Regions from separate parts of the Paenibacillus lutimineralis genome, predicted to be linked through region 2. Evidence: riboswitches for the same ligand, from Rfam matches in the RefSeq annotation. Region 2 holds a riboswitch; the other holds the start of a gene.
What was found. A riboswitch is a leader RNA that binds a small molecule or an ion and turns the genes downstream of it on or off. The one in region 2 is predicted to bind cyclic di-AMP.

Region 1 (3,542 bases), 550 kb from region 2:
AAGTAAGTGCCTGATGGCCTCGGTAGCTGCAGATTCCATCTATTATCACATCCCAGGGATAGATTAGGAAATATTCTCGTTGACCATCATCTCGAACTCTTCAACATTCTCATTGGAGCCGATAATGACCATGATGTCTCCGGTTTTCAATTGATCCATCGCTGTCGGCGCAACGATAACGCCATTCTCGCGATGAATAGCCACAATCGTGCAGCCAAAGCGAGCTCGTGGATGAAGCTCCCCTACATTTTTACCGTTAAGGCATTCAGGAACGTTCATCTCCACGATGCTGTAATTTTTGGACAATTGGATATAATCCAGCAGATTCGGCGTCACCAATTGGTGCGCTACCCGAATGCCCATATCCCGCTCCGGAGAAATAACCCGATCCACGCCCAGCTTCTCCAGTGCCCTACCGTGTAGTACAGAGATCGCCTTGGCTACTACCATCGGCAAGCCGAGATCTTTAAGCAGAATCGCCGCCAGTATGCTCATTTGAATATCATTGCCAATCGCTACGATCCCGCAATCAAAGTTACGCACTCCTAGCGATTTGAGAACCTCTTCATCCGTTGCGTCAGCCACGACGGTATGGGTCAGCTTATCGCTCCATTCATTTACAATTTCCTCATCCCTGTCGATTCCCAGTACCTCATAACCGAGATCCATCAGTTCCAGTGCCAAACTAGATCCGAAACGCCCCAGTCCGATCACTACAAACTGCTGTGTTTTCATGCTTAACCTTCCCCTTATCCAATAATAATTTTACCTTCCGGATGTCTATATAATTCTTTGCCTTTCTTCGGCCCAAGCGCATAGGCCATCGTCAGTGGCCCAAGCCGTCCGGCAAACATAGTGAAGCTGATAATAAATTTACCTATCACTGTTAATTTACCCGTTAACCCCACTGTCAAGCCAACCGTGCCAAAAGCCGAAGTCGTCTCGAACAGGATGCTCAGGAAGCTTGCACTCTCGGTCGTCGATAGCACCATTGATACCGCGATGACGAGGAACAAGGATAACATCGTCAGCGTGACCGCTTTGAAGATACGGTCCTGAGTCAGACGATAGCGGAACAGCACAAGATCAGACCGCCCGCGAATCATCGAGATTACAGCGCCGATCAGAATCATAAAGGTCGTTGTCTTAATCCCACCCCCGGTAGAGCTCGGGGAAGCACCGATAAACATAAGGATGACCATAAAGAATTGAGTTGCCTGCCTTAGCGAGCCCAGGTCGACCGTATTTGCCCCCGCCGTCCGCGGCGATACCGACTGGAAGAAGGAAGCCCATATCTTTTCTCCCCAGCTAAGGCTTGAGAATGTGCCTGGATTCGTAAACTCAAATACGTAAATAACCAAAGCCCCAACCAAAATAAGCGAAGCTGTCATCGTCAATACCACTTTGGAATGAAGCGATAACTTACGGTGTTTCCGGAAGTCAACGAGATCCGACAACACGATGAATCCAAGGCCCCCAGATACAATCAGGAACATCGTCACCAGGTTAACAATCGGATCGCCTACATAGCGAGTAAGGCTCTGGTAATGACCGAACAAGTCAAAACCAGCATTATTAAACATGGACACTCCATGGAATATTCCAAAATATAGCGCGCGTCCAAACGGCATATCAAAGGACCAGCGAATCGTATAGATTAACGCGGCGCTACTCTCAATGACCAGGGAATAGATCAGAACCTTGCGAATCAAGCGGACGATCCCTTCCATCGTGTTCTGGTTCATCGCCTCTTGCAGCAAAAGACGGTCCTTGAGCGATATTCTACGTTTGAATACGAGCGAGAATAAGGTTGCCACGGTCATGAACCCGAGACCGCCCGTCTGAATCAGCAGCATAATCACGACCTGACCGAACGTAGAATAATATGTCCCTGTATCCACGACGATCAATCCAGTCACACAGGTTGCTGAAGTTGCGGTAAACAGCGCATCAACGAATGGTAAGGATTCCCCTGTTGTACTTGAGATCGGCAGCATTAACAGTAGTGCTCCAACGAGAATAATGGCTGCGAAGCCCAATACTAAAATCTGTGGCGGGGAAAACCTGAACCATTTTACCCACATGTTTAACTGCAACTTAATCACTCCATCCTTTTTGTAGCAAAGAAAAAAAGCACTGGAAATCCAATGCTTATTGATTGGTCCCTGCTCAAAGGCCTACGAGGTTAGCTGACGGATTCGGACATGAACGGTTGCCCTATTCGCTTGAATCCTTGGAATATCCAGGAATTCAGCGAAACTCACCCCTAAAAATCGGTTCCCCCGTTTTCGTAAAGAAATTCGGCCATTTAATATTTTATTGTTTCATTGTTTTTCATTTCATTTTCGTCAAATGGATTATAAGCCTTATCGGCGTGTAATAACAAAGTTTCTTTTGGATTAAATAACTCGAAAAAGACGTAAAAGGCGTGAAACTATGATTATGATACTCCATTATCTGAGCCGTGCGAGACCTTACCAGAGATATTGCAGATTCTCGTGAACTATAGCCCGATTGGCGAACCTAAGGTCCCCTATGTTATCTTTAATTGAATGTGTTTTTTAAGAATTACGCCCAATGTCACCCCCGCTTCTAACTCACTGGTTACGACAAGCGGACACATTGAACAATTCCTTGTTTAGAAAAAAGTGTAAAAGGAGCTGTAAAAATGCAAACTTCCAAGAACTCACCTGGGATCTTGCTCAAACCTAAAGCACTCTGGATACTTGCTGCGATTGGATTGGTCCTCTTCATCGTCCTGCAGCTTTGGCTCCCTTCCGTGAACGAGCCGGAGCAACAATTAAGCAAGACCATCAGCAAAGATCAAGCCAGGCAAGCCGCCGCTTCGTTCGCTCAGACGGAGCTTGGCATCAACGGCAATTTTCAGAATGCTCACGTTACATACGATACAAAGCCTGAACTGTTCGGATATTTGACGAAGGAAAATTTAGTCGGCAAATATTCTAAATCCTATGGCAAACAATTTCCTTATGACGTCTTCCATGTTACCTTTACAGACCCGGATGACATATTAAGCCTCTTAAGCATCGACATAAATATGCAGGAGGGCAATGTCGTTGCCTTTGAGAAGGTCATCTCGACAAGTAATGCCACCAAGCAAACTTTACTCGACTACGGTCGCGAGAATACACTGTCTCTGGTGGCCCGGGAAGGCGATATCAGCCTGACTGATAAAGAGCAGCTAGTCCGCCCTTACCTGAAGACTCTAGGAGTGAGTGAAGCCGATCTGAAGTTGGCTACCACCGAAGGGCAATACGGTCTACTGTATGAATTGCCAAATTACGAGATCGGACAGTCACAGGCCCAGATACAATTTCATTTCGAATATGGCGCGGTAGCTTCAATGGAGACGAAGTTCACCGTTCCGAGTTCCTACAACGATTATCTCAGCGGTCAGAAGACGCTCGCCTACATCCTTACCTTTGCAGGCTATGGGCTACTCACCTTCGTTCTGGCTATTCTGGCGATCGTGTACAGCATAGTGACAAGAGCCTACACCTCTTTTAAGCGTGGTCTCTTAC
Region 2 (3,542 bases):
CTGTGCTGATGCTGCAGGGTACGGCTTCTGATGTCGGCAAGAGTGTCATCGTGACTGCCTTATGCCGAATTTTCGTTCAAGACGGAATCAGAACAGCTCCCTATAAATCACAGAATATGGCGCTTAATTCTTATGTCACCGCCGATGGTCGGGAGATTGGGCGCGCCCAGGGAGTGCAGGCTGAGGCCTGTGGAATCGAGGCGTCGACGGATATGAATCCCGTCCTGATTAAGCCGACAGGAGATATGCACTCGCAGATCGTCGTTCACGGCAAGCCTTATCAGCATCTGAGCGCGATGAAATATCGTGAGGAGTTCCTGCCTGTGGCCCAACCGATCGTGATGGAGGCACTGAACCGACTGAGGGATGAATATGACCTCGTTGTACTGGAAGGTGCGGGAAGTCCGGCGGAGATCAATTTGAAGCAGCGCGATATCGTCAATATGAATCTGGCTGGGTGGGCGGAAGCTCCGGTCATTTTGGTGGGCGATATCGATCGCGGCGGGGTGTTTGCGTTTCTGGTCGGGACGCTCGAATTGCTGGAGCCCGAAGAGAGGGCCAGGGTGAAGGGCTTCATCATCAATAAATTCAGAGGCGATCTGGAGCTGCTTCGGCCAGGGCTGGATTGGTTGGAACAGCGGACAGGCATTCCCGTGCTCGGCGTGCTGCCCTTCCTGCCGGATATGGAGATCGAGGCCGAGGATTCAGTTATTCTCGACTCCTACGCTTCGATGCCTAAGCAGGGCCGTGATATTGATATTGCCGTTATTCGTTATCCCCGTATTTCCAATTTTACTGACTTCGACATGCTGGATGCAGAGCCGGACGTGTCTGTGCGTTATGTCCAGCGAGCAGCGGAGCTAGGAGAGCCGGATGTAATCATCCTGCCAGGCTCCAAGGATACGATTAGCGACTTGGCATTTCTGCGAGAACAGGGGCTGGACGGAGCGATTGAGCAGTATATGGAGAGCAGCACTCATTCGCAACTGGTCGGTATTTGTGGCGGATATCAGATGCTTGGCGATGTACTCCTTGATCCAGAGGCCGTTGAATCTGGCAAAGTGAATCAATCCCGTGGACTTGGCTGGCTGCCGCTGAGGACGACGTTTCTTCCTGGAAAAAAGACAATCCGCACCGCAGGACATGTTCTACCTGATGCCCCCCTCCACCTTTATTCGACGGAGCCTATTATCCCCGTTGGTGGCTACGAAATTCATTCCGGGGAGACGGTATACTCAAGCCAAGCTGGTTGTGTGTTAGAGTCATCTAACTCAGATACCGTAGTGAACTCAAACGATGTGACAAGAAGCACTGCTAGTAGGGAGAAAGAGGCAACTTCCTTATTCCTAGTTCAAAGCGTTGATGGAGAGGAACGAATGGAGGGAGTCTGTCGTATTGATGGGCGAGTGTTCGGTACGTATTTGCACGGTCTATTCAATAGTGATAGCTATCGCAGGGCTTGGTTGGATGGAATTAGACAAGCCAAGGGGCTGGAGCCTCTGGCTACGACATTCTCCGCCGCCGTAAGGCGAGAGATTGCGTTTGACCGACTTGCCGATCATGTAAGAGGGCATCTGGATATGGATCAAATATATGAGATTGCAGACCTTCCAAAGAATCCTCAGTTTTGACATACGCTTACATTTGTAATACGATGAATATACGCTTAATTTTCGAATGGTAAAGTCGAAAAGCGGGGGAACCATTTTTTGGGGCGAATCGTTGTGCATAGTACACGTAGGGAACCATCTTTCCCGAGTCCGTCAGCTAACCTCGTCAGCAGTGGATGGGTCATCATTTATACTGCTCTGCAATGACCCTGCTACGGGTCTTTTTGTGTTTATGGATCTTTTTATAATGACCCGTTATTACTCGGCATGTGATGCCTTGCGCTGCACTGTCATCTTTGGTTTCCGTGCTTCTTCTTTACGAATCGGCGTGTTGTAGAGATAAAGGAGGAGATGGTGTATGGCAAGCCCGAAGTACATTACAAATATCGATAGGGTGACGCAGTTGTCTCAAATGGAACGGGATCAACTTCGTCCGATTACTGACAAATTCGTGTTCCGGGCGAATGATTATTATTTGAATCTGATTGACTGGGACGATCCTAATGACCCGATTCGTAAGCTGGTTATTCCGAATACCGGGGAATTGCGGGAATATGGGCGCTGGGATGCTTCTGACGAGGATACGAATTATGTCGTACCTGGCTGTCAGCATAAGTATCGGACAACGGCGCTTCTGATCGTCTCTGAGGTATGTGGTGCTTATTGCCGCTACTGCTTCCGTAAGCGGTTGTTCCGCAATGATGTGAAGGAAGCGATGGCCGATGTAACACCGGGGATTGAATATATCTCCAGACATTCTGAGATCAACAATGTGTTATTGACGGGCGGGGATAGTCTGATTCTCGCAACTACCAAGCTGCGCACTATCCTCGAACGGCTGCGGTCGATCGATCATGTGAAGATCATCCGACTTGGCTCGAAAATCCCTGTCTTTAATCCGATGCGGATCTATGAGGATCCTGATCTATTGCAGTTGATCTCTGAATTTTCCTCAGCGGAGAAGCGCATTTATGTGATGGCGCATATTAATCATCCGCGGGAGATTACGGCGGAAGCGCGCAAATGCTTCGAGGCACTACATAAGGCTGGAGCCATTGTCGTGAATCAGACGCCGATCCTGAAGGGGATCAATGATGACGAGAAGGTGCTTGGGGAACTGCTCGACAAATTGTCCTGGGCAGGTGTAACACCTTATTATTTCTTCATCAACCGTCCGGTCGCCGGCAATTCCGATTTTGTTATTCCGCTGCAGCGGGCATATGAACTGGTGGAAGGGGCTAAGGCCCGTACTTCCGGCTTAGGCAAGCGCGTTCGCTTATCAATGAGCCATACATCCGGTAAAATCGAAATATTAGCGATCGAGAACGGAATGGCGTATTTGAAGTATCATCAGTCCCGTGATGATGAGTATGGGAAGTTCATGATGCTTGAATGTCCAGAAGATGCAGCCTGGTTTGATGATCTTCCTGGCAATGAGTCGTATTGGAAGAGACCCGAGAAGAAATTGGCCGAGGTCGTCTCGGTGAATGAATTATAAGAAGAATTGATTCTTTTAACACGGAAGAACCGCCGGAATCCCATTTCCGGCGGTTCTTCTTATGATCTATCCCTCTTAAACTTTGAATTTATTTATAGCCTCTCTCAAGGAAAGAGCATGATGATGGAGCTGTTCAATGGCTCCGACATGGTTCTTCATTTCTTCGATTTGCCGGCTGGTGTTGTTGGAGATTTCTTCGATGCTGAGAAGAGATTTTCCGGTAATATTGGCCGATTCTTCAACAGAGGCAGTTACTTCTTCCGTGCTGGCCGAGATTTCCTCGGTTGCCGCTGAGACGGATTGAACGCTGGAGTTAATCTCCGAGATCAGCTCGGTCAAATGGCTGAACGCCTGCTCTGCCTGATTCACTTGCTCCGTACCAGAACCAATCTCATTAGTGGCACGCTGCATCGTCTGCATTGAGCTTACAGTCT

Region 1: linked by a shared signal. The riboswitch ahead of EI981_RS23665 (TrkH family potassium uptake protein) and the one ahead of EI981_RS21465 (KamA family radical SAM protein) in region 2 are both predicted to bind cyclic di-AMP.

Annotation. Positions count from the first base shown of each region.
Region 1 is NZ_CP034346.1:5,349,083-5,352,624, forward strand. Features, by position in the region: gene EI981_RS23655 (cation:proton antiporter) at 1-39, opposite strand, end outside; gene EI981_RS23660 (potassium channel family protein) at 64-735, opposite strand; gene EI981_RS23665 (TrkH family potassium uptake protein) at 750-2,084, opposite strand; cyclic di-AMP (ydaO/yuaA leader) riboswitch at 2,160-2,316, opposite strand; gene EI981_RS23670 (CPBP family intramembrane glutamic endopeptidase) at 2,669-3,542, shown strand, end outside.
Region 2 is NZ_CP034346.1:4,801,784-4,805,325, reverse strand. Features, by position in the region: gene EI981_RS21470 (cobyric acid synthase) at 9-1,631, shown strand; cyclic di-AMP (ydaO/yuaA leader) riboswitch at 1,654-1,797, shown strand; gene EI981_RS21465 (KamA family radical SAM protein) at 1,969-3,108, shown strand; gene EI981_RS21460 (methyl-accepting chemotaxis protein) at 3,184-3,542, opposite strand, start outside.